Regions from separate parts of the Methylobacterium sp. GC_Met_3 genome, predicted to be linked through region 2. Evidence: predicted binding sites of a transcription regulator. Region 2 holds the regulator's gene; the other holds the start of a gene.
What was found. The regulator PhoB, encoded in region 2, activates phosphate uptake and scavenging genes when phosphate is short. The targets are predictions, from matches to a motif close to TGTCATNNANCTGTCAT.

Region 1 (7,414 bases), on a different contig from region 2:
CGCCGCGCGAGCAGGCCCCCGCCAACGGGCCCGACGCCTCGATCCTGCTCGCGCCGCTCTACGGCGGCTCGACCGGCGCCGCCCGCACCCTCGCGCCCAATGGCGGCCTGTACGGTCAGCTCTCCACCGGGACGATCAGCCAGATCCTAGTCAACACCGAGACCAACGCGCTCGCCGCCTTCTACGGCAGCCCGCTCAGCTACTGGAGCCGCCTCGACCTCTATTCCGCCGCCGGCTACTTCGGGAACGTCACCGGCACCCTGACCATGGACACCACCGATCGCCTCGGCATCGACGTCGCCGTCGGCCAGGGCGGTGCCCTGTACGCCAACGGCACGATCTCCGGCACCGCCTTCGTCGGCTCCGGCGGTCTGCTCGGCGGCTCGGGCACGCTGGGCGGGATCAGCGCGCTGTCGGGCGGCACGGTGTCGCCGGGCAACTCGATCGGCACGCTCTCCGTCACCGGCAACGTCGCCTTCGCACCGGGCTCGACCTACCGGGTCGAGGCCAACGCCGCCGGACAGGCCGACCGGATCACCGCCGCGGGCGTCGCCGCGCTCGGCGGCGGCACCGTGCAGGTGCTGGCCGCCTCGGGCAGCTACAATCCACGCACCACCTACACGATCCTGTCGGCCACGGGCGGCGTGTCGGGCCAGTTCGCGGGCGTCACGTCGAACCTTGCCTTCCTCAGCCCGGGCCTGCGCTACCTGCCCAACGAAGTCGACCTGACGCTCACCCGCAACGACGTGCCGTTCTCCGCCAGCGCCACCAGCCGAAACGGCAGCGCGGCGGCCAACGCCGTCCAGGCGATCGGCCCCGGCCGGCTCACCGATGCGGCTGTGGGCTTCACCACCGGCGAGGCGGAGAGCGGCTTCCGGGCGCTCGCGGGCGACATCCACGCCAGCACCGTCTCCACCGCCTACGAGACCGCCTTCTTCGTGCGCGAGGCCGTGCTCGACCGGCTGCGCTGGGGCGATCCCGGCACAGGGCTCGACTACGGCACCCTGCCGGCCGCCTACACGGCCGACCTGCCCGGCCGGGCTCCGGTGGTGGCGAACGTGCCGGTGCGCACCCTCGACCCGCAGGTATTCGGGCTGTGGGGCCAGGGGTTCGGCGCGTTCGGCACGGCCGATGGCGGCGGCAACGCGTTCGACCTCGACCGGCAGATTGCGGGCTTCGCGGCGGGCGCGGACATACGCTTGGCCAACGGGCTGCGCTTCGGCGTGGTCGGCGGCTACACCGAGGCGTATCTCGACAGCGCCGGCCGGGTCGGCGGCCAGAGCCGGGCGGAGAGCGCCACGCTCAAGAGCGGGTTCGGCGGCGTGTACGGTGGGTATGAGGTCGGCCCGCTGTCGCTGCGGCTGGGTGCGATCTACGCCGACACGGATGCGCGCACCCGCCGGGCGGTGCTGTACGGGCTGTCCGACACGCTGAGCGGGCACGGTGGCGGCTACACCGTGCAGGGCTTCGGCGAGATCGGCTGGAAGATCCCGCTGGGCGCGCCTGCGGTGGCGGCCCTGGTGTCGAAGGACGGGGCCGCGGTCGCGGTTCAGCCGACGGCGACTTATGTCGAGCCGTTCGTGGGTGGGGCCTATGTCGGGATCCGGCGGGACGGGTTTACCGAGGCCGGAGGCGCGGCGGCGCTGGTGAGCTTTGCCCGGGACTACGATCTGGGCGCGGTGACGGCGGGCGTGCGGGCGCAGACGAACCTGGATCTGGGTCTGGGCCTGCCGGTGACGCTGCGGGGCTTGGTCGGCTACCGGCGCGCGTTCGGCGACGTGGTGCCGACTGCGCTGCTGCGCTTCGGTGCCGGCGGCCCGGCGTTCCTGAGCGCGGGCGTCCCGATCGACCGGGACGCGCTGGTGGCGCAGGTCGGGCTCGATCTGGCGGTGGCGCCGAACGTGACGCTCGGCGTGGCCTATACCGGCCAGACCGGCAGCCGCGCGCAGGATCAGGCCGTGAAGGGCAACTTCACCCTCCGGTTCTGAGGACCTGTCCGACGGGAGCGCGGATGGCGCCCGTCCTGGTTTCGAAAGGGCTGAGCCCTTTGGAAACCCGGGACCCCGGGGCGCGCCGGACTGCAGGATTCCGATCCATCCCGCGCGTGTCACACGACTGACGCGGTCCGGCCGTTAGCGACCGGGCCGCGCACGATGCTGAACGGGGACCCGCATGATTGACGCCACGGTGCCGGCTCTCGCCCTCGGCGCGCTTCTGTCCCTCGTCCAAATCGGCAGCATCGCCATCGCGGCCCGGCGCCTTGGCAGGATCCACGGGCCGTCGCGGTTTCCGGCAGGGGCGCCCGTCTCCCTGGTCCGCCCGCTGCGCGGCCTGGAAGCCTACAGCGAGGAGATGCTCACCCGGAGCTTCCGCCTCGACTATCCCGCCTACGAGCTGATCTTCTGCGTGGCCGACCCGGCCGATCCGATCGTGCCCCTGGTCGAGCGCCTGATCGCCGCCCACCCCCGGGTTCCGGCCCGCCTGATCCTCGGCGACGAGCGCGTCAGCGACAATCCGAAGCTGAACAACTGTCTGCGCGGCTGGCGCGCCGCCGCGCACGAGTGGGTGGTGCTGGCCGATTCCAACGTGGCCATGCCGCCGGATTACCTCCAGCGCCTTCAGGCGGCGTGGCGCGACGACACCGGTCTCGTCTGCTCGACCCCCGTGGGCGCCCGCCCGGGCAGCTTCATGGCCGAGGTGGAATGCGCCTTCCTCAACACCCTCCAGGCGCGCTGGCAATACGCCGCCGAGGCGTTCGGCCTGGGCTTCGCGCAGGGCAAGAGCATGCTCTGGCACAAGCCGTTCCTGGAAGCGCACGGTGGGCTCCAGGCGCTCGCCGCCGAGATCGCCGAGGACGCGGCCGCCACCAAGCTCGTGCGGGCCGCCGGCAAGCGCGTCCACCTCGTGGCGAGCCCGTTCGAGCAGCCGCTGGGCCCGCGCGGCTTCCGGGAGGTCTGGGCGCGGCAGCTGCGCTGGGCTCGGCTGCGGCGTGTGACCTTCCCGCTGTTCTTCGCCCCCGAGATCGGCAGCGGCGTCCTGCTGCCGGCGCTGCTGCTGGCGCTCTGGGCCGGCAGCCTTGGCGGGGTCGTCGGCGCTGCATGCCTCGCGGCCCTGTGCTATGCCGCCGAGGTCGGGCTCGCGATCCGCGCCGGCTGGCAGCGCGCCCCCCGCATGCTGGCGGCCTTCCTGGTGCGCGACGCCCTGATCCCGGCGATCTGGCTGGGCGCCTGGGTGCAGCGCGCGATCGTGTGGCGTGGCAACGCCATGGATGTTCGCCCGCGCCGGGCCGCCGAGGCGCGGACCTATGCGCCGACGGCCTGATTGCGGTCGCCCCGCGCTCCGGAGGTGAAGACGTGACGCGCCGCTACGCCTTGTATTGGCTGCCCGCCCCGGGCTCCCCCCTGGAGGCCTTCGGCCGGAGCGTGCTCGGGTACGACACCATCTCCGGGGAGGCGGTCGCACACCCAGCGGGACTGCGCGAACTCGCCGCCGTCAACGCGGGCGCCCGGGTCTACGGTTTTCACGCGACGCTCAAGGCGCCGATGCGCCTCGCGCCGGGGGTGACGGAGGCCGATCTTGTCGTCGCCGCCCGCGGCCTCGCGACCCCGCACCCGCCGGTCGTGCTCGGGCCGCTGCGCGTCGCGGCGCTCGGACGGTTCCTCGCCCTGGTGCCGGAGGTGCCGCCGCCGGAACTCGGCCTGCTCGCGGCGGAATGCGTCGCGGCCCTCGATCCCCTGCGGGCGCCCCTCACCGAGGCCGAGCGCGCCAAGCGCCGGCCGGAGCGCCTGGATCCGCGCGCCCGTGCCCTGCTCGACCGCTGGGGCTATCCGCACGTGTTCGAAGCCTTCCGCTTCCACATGACCCTGACCGATGCCCTGCCGGAGCCCGATCGCGACGGCTGGTACCGCCGCCTCGCCGAGGCCTACGCCGCCTCGGGCGCGGAACCGGTGACAATCGACGCGATCTGCCTTCTGACCCAGGATGCGGGCGGGCCGTTCCGGCTCCTGGCGCGCCTGCCCTTCGGTGCGTCCCATGGCTGAGGTTCCCAAGGCTTCCCCGCACCTCGGCCTCGAACCCGCGGTCGACGCCAGCGCCCGGGTCGAATCCTGCCGACTCGGCCACTACACCGAGATCGGCGCCCGGACCCGCCTGACCGAGACGAGCCTGGACGATTATTCCTACATCGGCCAGGACGGCGAGGTGATCTACACGACGATCGGCAAGTTCTGCTCGATCGCCGCCAGCGTGCGGATCAACCCGGGCAATCACCCGATGGAGCGCGCCTCGCAGGCCCACTTCACCTATCGGGCGCGCGCCTATTGGCCCGAGGAAGCGGACGAGGCCGCCTACTTCGACCGGCGCCGGGCGAGCCCCGTCACGATCGGCCACGATGTCTGGATCGGCCACGGCGTGGTGGTCCTGCCCGGCCGAACCATCGGCACCGGTGCGGTGGTGGGGGCGGGCGCGATCGTCACGCGCGACGTCGCCCCCTACGCGATCGTGGTCGGCAACCCGGCCCGGCCGGTCCGGCGCCGGTTCCCCGAGGATATCGCCGCGCGGCTGGAGCGCCTCGCGTGGTGGGACTGGGACCACGAACGCCTGCGCCGTGCGCTTCCGGATTTCCGCGCCCTGTCGATCGAAGCATTCCTCGATCGATACGAAACGTGAGGCCGCTATCGGGTAGATATCCTGCGCCGGCAAACAACATCAAAATGTATTCGTCATCCAATCGTCGCGTAAGCGGCGTTTAGCTGCGGCTATTCCGCAGCGGATGGATGCATGCTCGTCATCGAGGATCTTACGCGCCAGTACGGTGACCGGCGTGCCGTGGACGGCGTCACGTTGCGAATCGAGCCGGGCAGCTTCGTCGGTGTGATCGGCCGGTCCGGCGCCGGCAAGTCGACGTTGCTGCGGCTGATCAACCGGCTGGCGGACGCGAGTTCGGGCCGTATCCTCCACGACGGGCGCGACGTCACAGCCCTGAAGGGTCGGCATCTGCGGGAGTGGCGCACGCGCTGCGCCATGATCTTCCAGCAGTTCAATCTCGTCGGACGCCTCGATGTGATGACCAACGTGCTGATGGGGCGGCTCAGCCACGTGCCGAGCCCTCGGGCCTTGCTGCGCCTGTGGTCCGATGAGGACCGGGCAATGGCGCTCGCCGCCCTGGAGAGCTTCGACATGGGCGAGTTCGCCGGCCAGCGGGCCGACGGACTGTCGGGCGGCCAGCAGCAGCGCGTGGCGATCGCCCGCGCCCTCGTGCAGGAGCCGCAGATCCTGCTGGCCGATGAGCCGGTGGCCTCCCTCGACCCGCGCAACACCCGCCTCGTGATGGACGCGCTCGCCGAGGTGAACCGGCGCTACGGCATCACGGTGCTGTGCAACCTGCACTCGCTCGACTTGGCTCGCGCCTATTGCGACCGCCTCGTCGGACTCGCCGACGGCCGCGTGGTGTTCGAGGGCGGCCCGTTCGACCTGACCGAGGATGTGGCGCGCCGGCTCTACGGGCTGGAGGCTGGCGAGGTGCTGGACGATTCGGCCCAGCGGGAGGCGGAGCAGCGGGCGGCGCTGCCGGGTCGCGTTCCGGCTCGGCCGATCCGCGAGGCCGCCATCGGCGCCTGAATCGGGCCCCGGCCCCAAAACAAACGACAGATCGGGAAACGCCCGGCCGACCCAGAGGGCGGCCGAAGCCCGCACCAACGCCGAAGGACCGTACGATGATCACCCGACGCACCCTCGCCGCCGCCGCGGCGGCCCTCGCCCTGCTCGGCCTGCCTGCCGCCGCCGAGGACTGGAAGGCCAAGTATCCCGAGCTGACGCTGGCGGTCATCCCGGTGGAGAACGCGAGCGGCACCGTCGACCGCTACACGCCGCTGGCGGGTTATCTCACCAAGGCGCTCGGCGTGCCGGTGAAGCTGCGGGTGGCGAGCGATTACGCCGCGGTGATCGAGGGCCAGCGGGCCGGCAACATCCAGATCGGGTATTACGGCGCCGCCTCGCTCTCCCGCGCCGTCATGACCGGCGTGAAGATCGAGCCGGTCGCGAGCCCGAAGCACGAGACCGGCATCTCGGGCTACTATTCCGTGGTCTACGTGCTGGCTTCGAGCCCCTACAAGACGGTCGCGGATCTCAAGGACAAGAACCTCGCCCTGGTCGATCCGAACTCGACCTCGGGCAATCAGGCGCCGCGCTTCTTCCTGCGGCGGGCCGGCTACGATGTGGACAAGTTCTTCGGCAAGGTCTTCTTCGCCGGAAGTCACGAGAACGCCGTGCTGGCGCTGACCCAGGGCACCGCCGACGCGGCGGCGAATTTCTGGAATTCCGAGGCCGACAACAATCTCGCGCGCATGCTGACCAAGGGCATCGTCAAGGATGCCCAGGGGCGGTCGATGACGAAGGACGACTTCCGGACCGTGTTCAAGTCCGATCTCCTGCCGGGGGATGCCTACGCCGTGCTGTCCAGCCTGCCGGACGACCTGAAGACCAAGATCCGCGACGCGCTCCTCGCCCTGCCGACCGCCGACAAGGCGGCCTTCGACCGGCTGTCGGACGGCAAGGATCTCGGCATCATCCCGGCGACGATCCAGGACTACCAGCCGGTCATCGACATGCTGCGGTTCAACGACGAGCAACGCAAGAAATCCTGATCCGGACCGTCGGCCTTGCGTAGCCTGACCAAGCTGCCGCCGGAGCGGGAAGCCGCCCTCTCCGGCCTCTACGCGGCGGCGACCGGCGCCGCGCGCCGCCGCACGCTCGCGGGCTTCGCACTCGTGGCGGTGCTCGCCGTGCTGGCGGGGCTCGTCGCCGAGGTGCGGCCGCTGATCTTCGCCGAGAACATCGGCAAGTTCACCGCCTACATCCGGCAGATCCTGCCGCCGGTTGGCCTCGACCACCCGGTCGCAGACCTGCGCGAGTGGTACTGGGGCCTGTCCGGCTGGCTGGCGCTGCTGGGTGAGACCCTGTTGATGGCCTATCTCGGCACGCTGCTCGGGGGACTCGCGGGCTTCGTCCTCAGCTTCGCCGGCTCCGCCAACCTCATGCGGTCGCGCGTACTGCGTCTGCTGACCACGCGCTTCCTGGAGATCTGCCGCACCGTCCCGGACATCGTGTTCGCGCTGATCTTCGTGATCGCCTTCGGTCTCGGGCCCATGGTCGGCGTGCTGGCCATCGCGATCCACACCACGGGGGCGCTGGGCAAGCTGTTCTCCGAGGTGGTCGAGAACATCGACATGCGCCCCGTCGAGGGTCTGTCCGCCGCGGGTGCCACCTGGGTCGAGACGGTGCGCTTCGCCGTGCTGCCACAGGTTCTGTCGAACTTCGCCTCCTACGGGCTGCTGCGGTTCGAGATCAACGTGCGCGGGGCGGCCGTTCTCGGCTTCGTCGGCGCGGGCGGTATCGGCCAGGAGTTCCTGGGCGC
Region 2 (7,414 bases):
TAAATGTCCGCGCGGATCACGTTTGTTCGATGCCGGCGCCCTCAGCGCCCGGCTCGGACCTTGCCGGGCGGGCAGACACGGCTGGATCCGGCCTCGGCCGGCTGCGCGTGAGCCGGATCCTCGAAGCACTGCGACACCGGCGCGCCAAGCGCGGCCATCAGGGCACGCAGGCCCTCGATCCACTCCTCGACCTCCGCGAGCGACGCGAAGCCCTCACGGCGAACGACAGTATCGGGTTCGACCGTCACGATGGCGTCGAAGCAGCCATCCGGTCTGTCGCTGATCCGGTAGTAAACGCGACGTGCCATGATCCCGAGATAGGCCAAAACCCACGGCGTGATAAGATTGTTCGCGATTTTTTCATGTTGAGTAAGGGATGCGCGTCACCAATTGCTGGGCTGCGCACCGCATGATGGCGTTCGGCTGACAACCTGTACGGGCATCCTGCGCGCCCTCACCCTGCATTCCCGATGCTGGGTCGGTTGCCATGCCGGCGGCGAGCGCTCTACCCTCCCGCCATGATCGAGCCGCCACCGTCCCAACCACGCCAGCGCTTCCAGACCTTCGATGATCCGGGCCATCGCAAAGGGCCGGAACGGATCGAGGCTCTGAGGGCCGCCCTGCGCGAGACGGGGGTCGACGGTTTCGTCGTGCCGCGTGCCGACGAGCACCAGTCCGAATACGTCCCCGCCGACGCCGAGCGCCTCGCCTGGCTCACGGGGTTCACCGGGTCGGCCGGGACAGCGGTGATTCTGGCGGAATTCGCAGCCCTGGTGGTGGATGGCCGCTACACGCTTCAGGCGCCCGAGCAGGTCGATACCGGCATGCTCACGATCGTGCCGTTGGCCGAAACGACGCCCGAGGCCTGGATCGGAGCCAATCTCAAGCGCGATCAGGTGCTGGGCTACGACCCGTGGCTGCACACACCGGACGGATTGGCCCGCCTGGAACGGGCGGCCACGAAGGCGGGCGGTTCCCTGCGGGCCGTGCCGAACCTCGTGGACGCCGTCTGGGCCGGTCGGCCGAAGCCGCCGGCCGGCCGGGCCATCCGCCATCCGGACGCGCTGGCGGGCGAGGCAGTCGCCGACAAGCTCGCCCGGGTGCGGGACAGCCTGACGGAGGCTGGCTGCGACGCCCTGGTGATCTCGGATCCGCACAACCTTGCCTGGGCCTTCAACCTCCGCGGCGCCGATGTCGGACATACGCCCCTGGCCCTCGGTTACGCGATCCTGCCGCGCGAGGGGCAGGCGCGCCTTTTCCTGGCCTCGCCGGTCGTCGATCAGGACCTGCGCGTCGCCCTCGCGCCCCTCGCCGAGATCCTGCCGCGGGCCGAGCTCGAGGATGGGCTGGCCTCGCTCAGCGGCGCCCGGGTCCGGCTTGATGCAGCCACGGGCGCGGTCGCCCTCAAGGAACGGATCGAATCGGCCGGCGGCACGGTCGATGTCGGCAAGGATCCGATCACCGCGATGAAGGCGGTCAAGAATGCCGCCGAGATCGCGGGCGCGCGCGCCGCCCATCTGCGCGATGGGGCCAGCGTCGTCCGCTTCCTGGCGTGGCTTGACGCGGCCGCCGTGGCCGGCGGCCTCACCGAGATCGCCGCGGTCGAGGCACTGGAGGATTTCCGCGCCGCGGGCGGCGATCTGCGCGACGTCTCGTTCCCGACCATTTCGGGATCCGGCCCCAACGGGGCGATCGTCCACTACCGGGTCACCCGCGCCAGCGACCGGGCGGTCCGGGCGGGCGAGCTGTTCCTGATCGATTCCGGTGCGCAATACCCGGACGGCACCACCGATATCACCCGCACTGTCGCGGTGGGCGCGCCGAGCGCGGCGATGCGCGATCGCTTCACCCGGGTGCTGAAGGGCCATATCGCCATCGCCCGGGCGGTGTTTCCCACCAAGACGACCGGCGCGCAGATCGATGCCTTCGCCCGGGCGCCCCTGTGGCAGGCGGGGCTCGATTTCGATCACGGCACCGGCCACGGGGTCGGCGCCTTCCTGTCGGTGCACGAGGGGCCGCAACGGATTGCCAAGACCGGCACGGTGGCGCTCGAGCCCGGCATGATCCTGTCGAACGAGCCGGGCTACTACGCGGCCGGCGCCTACGGCATCCGGATCGAGAACCTCGTTCTGGTCGAGACGCGTGCTATCACGGATGGCGAGCGCCCGATGCTCGGCTTCGAGACGTTGACGCTGGCGCCCTACGATCGGAATCTGATCCAGACCGAGCTGCTCGAACCGGGGGAGCGCGCCTGGATCGACGCCTACCATGCCCGAGTCCGCGAGGCCCTGTCGCCGGAACTCGATGCCGGAGCGCGCGACTGGCTGGCACGCGCCACGGCGCCGCTGCCCGGTTGAGGCCGCGACGCGCGACCGCCACACCCCTTCGTGGTAAGCGCGTCGTCACGGAACAGCCCGAACGCCGGGCCTGAAACCGCGGCCGCCCGGCGCGCGAAGGGACAGCATGATCCGCCGCCTTGTCCTCCCGATCCTGGTCCTCGCCGCGAGCCTGTCGGCGGCTCTGGCGCAGGGCCTGCGCACGCCGCCGGATCTTGTGCGGTCGAGCCTCGTGGCCGAGGCCGCCGCGGTGGCGGGGGCGCAGCCCTTCACCCTTGCCGTGCGGATGCAGGTGAAGCCCGGCTGGCACGTCTACTGGCGCAACCCGGGGGATTCGGGCCTACCGCCCGAGGTGACCTGGACCCTGCCGGCCGGCTTCAACGCCGGGGCGCTCCAGTGGCCGGCGCCGGAGCGGATCCCGATCGCGACGCTGATGAACTACGGCTACGAGGGTGAGGTCACGCTCCTCGTCCCCGTGACGCCGCCTCCGAGCCTCGATCCGGCCAACCCGGTGCAGATTCAGGCCAAACTGACCTACCTCGTCTGCGAGACCGAGTGCGTGCCGGGCTCCGCGGATCTCGCCCTCACCTTGCCGGTGGGCGAGCCGCGTCCCGACCCGGACAACGCAGTCCTGTTCGTCCGCGCCCGGGCCGCCCTCCCCACCCCTGCGCTCTGGCCGCTGAGCCTGTCGAGCCAGGGCGACACCCTGCAGCTCGATTTCGCGGCGTCGGGGCTCAAGCCCGACACGATCCGGAACGCCGCCTACTTCCCGTATGCCGAGACCGCGATCGACAACGCGGCCGCGCAGCTGATGGCGGTCGACGGCACCGGGCTGCACCTCACCGTCGCGCGGAGCAGCCCGACCGAAGCGGCGCCCACGGCCCTTCCGGGTGTGCTGACCCTGGACGAGGTGACGGAATCCGGCAGCCGCCGCCTCGCCTTCGCGTATGGCGACGAGCCGGTGCTTCCGACCGCGACCGCTCCGCCGGACCCCGTTGCGGCGAGTCCGACCGGGGCCGCCGCGCCCGAGTTCGATCTGCTGACGTTTGCCGCGGCCGCCGCCTTCGCCTTTCTCGGCGGCCTCATCCTCAACCTGATGCCCTGCGTCTTCCCCGTCCTGTCGATCAAGGTGTTGAGCCTCGTGCGGCATGCGGGCGAGGGTCCGGCCCGCCTGCGCCTGCACGGCTTCGCCTATACGGCCGGCGTGTTGGCGAGTTTCCTTGGTCTGGCTGGAGTGCTCATCGCCCTGAAGGGCGGAGGGGCGGCGATCGGCTGGGGGTTCCAGCTGCAATCGCCCCTGGTCGTGGCCGGGCTCGCCTATTTGCTCTTCGCGATGGGCCTGAACCTGTCCGGCGTGGTCGAGGTCGGAGGACGGCTCGCGGGTGTCGGCGATCGCCTGGCCCGACGGTCTGGCCTGAGTGGGTCGTTCTTCACGGGCGTGCTGGCCACGCTGGTGGCGACGCCCTGCACGGCGCCGTTCATGGGCTCGGCAGTCGGCTTCGCGCTGACCCAGAGCGCAGCCGTGGCGCTTGCTGTGTTCGCGAGCCTCGGGCTCGGCCTCGCTCTGCCGTTCTTGGCTCTCACTCTCTGGCCCCCGGCCCTCCGGGCGCTGCCGCGGCCGGGTGCCTGGATGGAGACGCTCAAGCAGGTGCTCGCCTTCCCGGTTTACGCCACCGTGGCCTGGCTGGTCTGGGTCCTGGCGCAGCAGGTCGATCCGCGCGGCCTTCTGGCGGCCCTGATCGGCCTCGTGCTGGTGGGTTTCTCTGCTTGGGCCTGGGAGCGCGGGCGCGCCGCCGCCCCCGGGGCACGCCGGATCGCGCAGGTCAGTGCGGCGCTCGCCCTGATCGCCGTGGTGGCCCTCGTGTCCACCCTCCCACAGGACCGTGCCACGCCGACTGCGCAGGCCGCCGCCGGCGGGATCGAGCCGTTCACGCAGGCCCGCCTCGACGCTCTGGCGGCTGCGCACAAGCCGGCCTTCGTCAACATGACCGCCGCGTGGTGCATCACCTGCGCGGTCAACGAGACGACCTCCCTGTCCACGAAGGCCGTGCGGGCCGCGTTGGCCGAGCGGGGCATCACCTATCTGAAGGGTGACTGGACCAACCAGAACCCTGAGATCACGCGCCTTTTGGAGAAGCACGGCCGGAGTGGTGTTCCGCTCTACCTGCTCTACAAAGGTGCCGGTGAGCCCCAGGTGCTGCCCCAGATCCTCACCGAGGGCACGGTGCTCCAGGCTCTGGCCTCCGTGCCGGCCGCTAACCGGAGCGCTGCGCTCATCCGCTGATCGGGGTTCCCAAAGGGCGGCTGCCCTTTGGCAGGGTGTCGGGGCGGAGCCCTGACGCTCGGGCTTCGTCCAACATCAGGGCTCTGCCCTGCACCCGCAAAAGGTCTCGACCTTTTGAAACCGGGACTTGGCGACTCAGGCTTCGAGGGAGAAGGTTTCGTCGAAGGCGTAGCCGGAACCGCGCACCGTGCGGATCGGATCGGTCTGGCGTGGGCCATTCAGCGCCTTGCGCAGGCGTCCGACATGGACGTCGACGGTGCGCTCGTCGATGTAGACGTCGTGACCCCAGACCCCGTCGAGAAGCTGCTCGCGGGAGAAGACCCGGCCCGGGGCCAGCATCAGGAATTCGAGCAGCCGGAACTCCGTGGGGCCGAGGTGCAGCTCCTCGCCGGCCCGACGCACCCGATGGCCGGTGCGGTCCAGTTCGAGGTCGCCGGCGGCCAGACGATCGGAAACATGGGCCGGTTTGGCCCGGCGCAGGAGCGCGCGGATGCGGGCGAGCAGTTCCGGAACCGAGAACGGCTTGACGATGTAATCGTCCGCGCCCGTCCCGAGACCGCGGATCCGGTCACCTTCTTCGCCCCGGGCGGTCAGCATGATCACCGGCAGCCGCTCGGTCTCCCGCCGGGCCCGGATTCGGCGGCAAAGCTCGATTCCGGACAGGCCGGGCAGCATCCAGTCGAGCAGGACCAGGTCGGGCATGCGCTCGGCCAGGAGCAGTTCCGCATCGTCGCCCCTTGCCGCTGAATCCACCAGGAAGCCCTCGGCTTCCAAGTTGTAGCGCAGCAGCGTGGTCAATGCCTCCTCGTCCTCGACGATCAGGACTTGCATACTCACCTTCGATGACCCGTTCTCGCGGCGGACGCGGCAATGGTGCCGGAGGCTCCGCCCAGCCTCAACCCAAACCGACCGTCACGGCGGCGACGCCCCCAGGGACGCCCCCAGGATCCTGCGCTCCGGGAAGCGCTTCACGGCGCCAGCCCCCCATCCACCGTCACGTAGTTCGACGCATCGTTCTTCGGTCGCTCGCCGGCGAGCGTCTCGCCCGTGGCGAGGTAGTGGATCGTCTCGGCGATATTGGTCGTGTGATCGCCGATGCGCTCGACGTTCTTGGCGCAGAACAAAAGGTGCGTGCAGAACGAGATGTTGCGCGGATCCTCCATCATGTAGGTCAGGAGCTCGCGGAACAGGGAATTGTACAGCGCGTCGATCTCGCCGTCGCGTTCCCACACGTCGTGGGCCGCCTCGATATCGCGGCTCGCATAGGCGTCCAGCACGTCCTTCAGCTGGCCCTCCGCGAGGTCGCTCATGTGGCGCACGCCAAGCACGATCTTCTGCGCCGGCGCCTGATCGGAGATCGCCACGACGCGCTTGGCCACGTTCTTGGCGAGATCGCCGATCCGCTCCAGGTCGCCGGAGACGCGGATCGCCGAGATGGTCTCGCGCAGGTCGATCGCCAGGGGCTGCCGCCGGGCGATCAGCAGGACGGAGCGCTCCTCGATGTCCCTCTGGAGGGCGTCCAGGCGCTTGTCGGCGAGGATCACCGCCTGGGCGAGCCCGTCGTCGCGGCGCACTAGGGCGTCGGTCGCCTCAGTGGTCATCTTCTCCGCCACGCCGCCCATCTCCGAGATCGAGCGACGGAGGTTTTCGAGATCGGTGTCGTAGGAGGTAACGATATGGCCGGGCATGAGTGGATCCTTCGATGGGGGCCAGGACGTGCGATCCCACCCGGTTGCCGCGATCCCGCCCGGCCGCCGCGGCGCCCGGGTCGCGATGGCGCGGAAACCGGTCTTCGAAACAGCTTAGCCGAAGCGGCCGGTGATATAGTCCTGCGTGCGCCGCTCGGTCGGGTTCATGAACATTTTTTCGGTTTGTGAGAATTCAATCAGCTCGCCGAGATACATGAAGGCGGTGAACTGCGAGATGCGCGCCGCCTGCTGCATGTTGTGCGTGACGATCGCGATGGTGAATTCGTCGCGCAGCTGCTCGATCAGCTCCTCGATCCGGCCCGTCGAGATCGGGTCCAGCGCCGAGGTCGGCTCGTCGAACAGGATCACCTCCGGGCGCTGGGCTACGGTGCGGGCGATGCACAGACGCTGCTGCTGCCCCCCCGACAGACCCATGCCGGACTGCTTGAGCTTGTCCTTGACCTCGTCCCAGAGCGCCGCCTTGCGCAGCGACGCCTCGACCCGGTCGTCGAGCTCCGATTTCGGCAGCTTCTCGTAGAGGCGGATGCCGAAGGCGACGTTGTCGTAGATCGACATCGGGAAGGGCGTCGGCTTCTGGAACACCATACCGACCCGGGCGCGGAGATCGTTGAGATCGACCTTCGAATCCAGGATGTTGACGCCGTCCAGCAGGATCTCGCCCTCGGCGCGCTGCTCCGGATAGAGGCTGTAGATCCGGTTGAAGGTGCGCAGCAGCGTCGACTTCCCGCAGCCCGACGGGCCGATCAGGGCGGTCACCTGCCGATCATGGAAGTTGAGGTTGATGTCCTTCAGGCCGTGGAACTGGCCATAGTAGAAGTTCAGCCCCTTCACGGCGATCCGGACGGGCGCCTTGGTGTCGGCACCGGCCTTGGCGGAAGGCTGCATAAGGGGCTCGGCGGCGGTCGCTGCAGCATGGCTCATCGGGCTAATCCTTCGGCTCGCGCTTCAGCGGGCACGCTGCGGCTTGATCACCAAGCGGGCGATCACGGAGAGGGCGAGGATGGTCATGGTGATCAGGAGCGCTCCGGCCCAGGCCAATTGCTGCCAGTTGGCATAGGGCGAGAGCGCGAACTGGTAGATCATCA

Region 1: the regulator PhoB is predicted to act here: its motif matches at 4,720-4,736, upstream of phnC (phosphonate ABC transporter ATP-binding protein).

What each region holds. Positions count from the first base shown of each region.
Region 1 covers NZ_JALNUL010000017.1:10,431-17,844, reverse strand. Annotated here, with positions in the region: gene OXS27_RS19070 (autotransporter domain-containing protein) at 1-1,988, shown strand, start outside; gene OXS27_RS19065 (ceramide glucosyltransferase) at 2,173-3,321, shown strand; gene OXS27_RS19060 (DUF1045 domain-containing protein) at 3,354-4,040, shown strand; gene OXS27_RS19055 (chloramphenicol acetyltransferase) at 4,033-4,668, shown strand; gene phnC (phosphonate ABC transporter ATP-binding protein) at 4,780-5,619, shown strand; gene phnD (phosphonate ABC transporter substrate-binding protein) at 5,715-6,644, shown strand; gene phnE (phosphonate ABC transporter, permease protein PhnE) at 6,660-7,414, shown strand, end outside.
Region 2 covers NZ_JALNUL010000005.1:201,893-209,306, forward strand. Annotated here, with positions in the region: gene OXS27_RS10050 (hypothetical protein) at 42-308, opposite strand; gene OXS27_RS10055 (aminopeptidase P family protein) at 519-2,357, shown strand; gene OXS27_RS10060 (protein-disulfide reductase DsbD domain-containing protein) at 2,464-4,620, shown strand; gene phoB (phosphate regulon transcriptional regulator PhoB) at 4,756-5,451, opposite strand; gene phoU (phosphate signaling complex protein PhoU) at 5,589-6,308, opposite strand; gene pstB (phosphate ABC transporter ATP-binding protein PstB) at 6,423-7,214, opposite strand; gene pstA (phosphate ABC transporter permease PstA) at 7,275-7,414, opposite strand, start outside.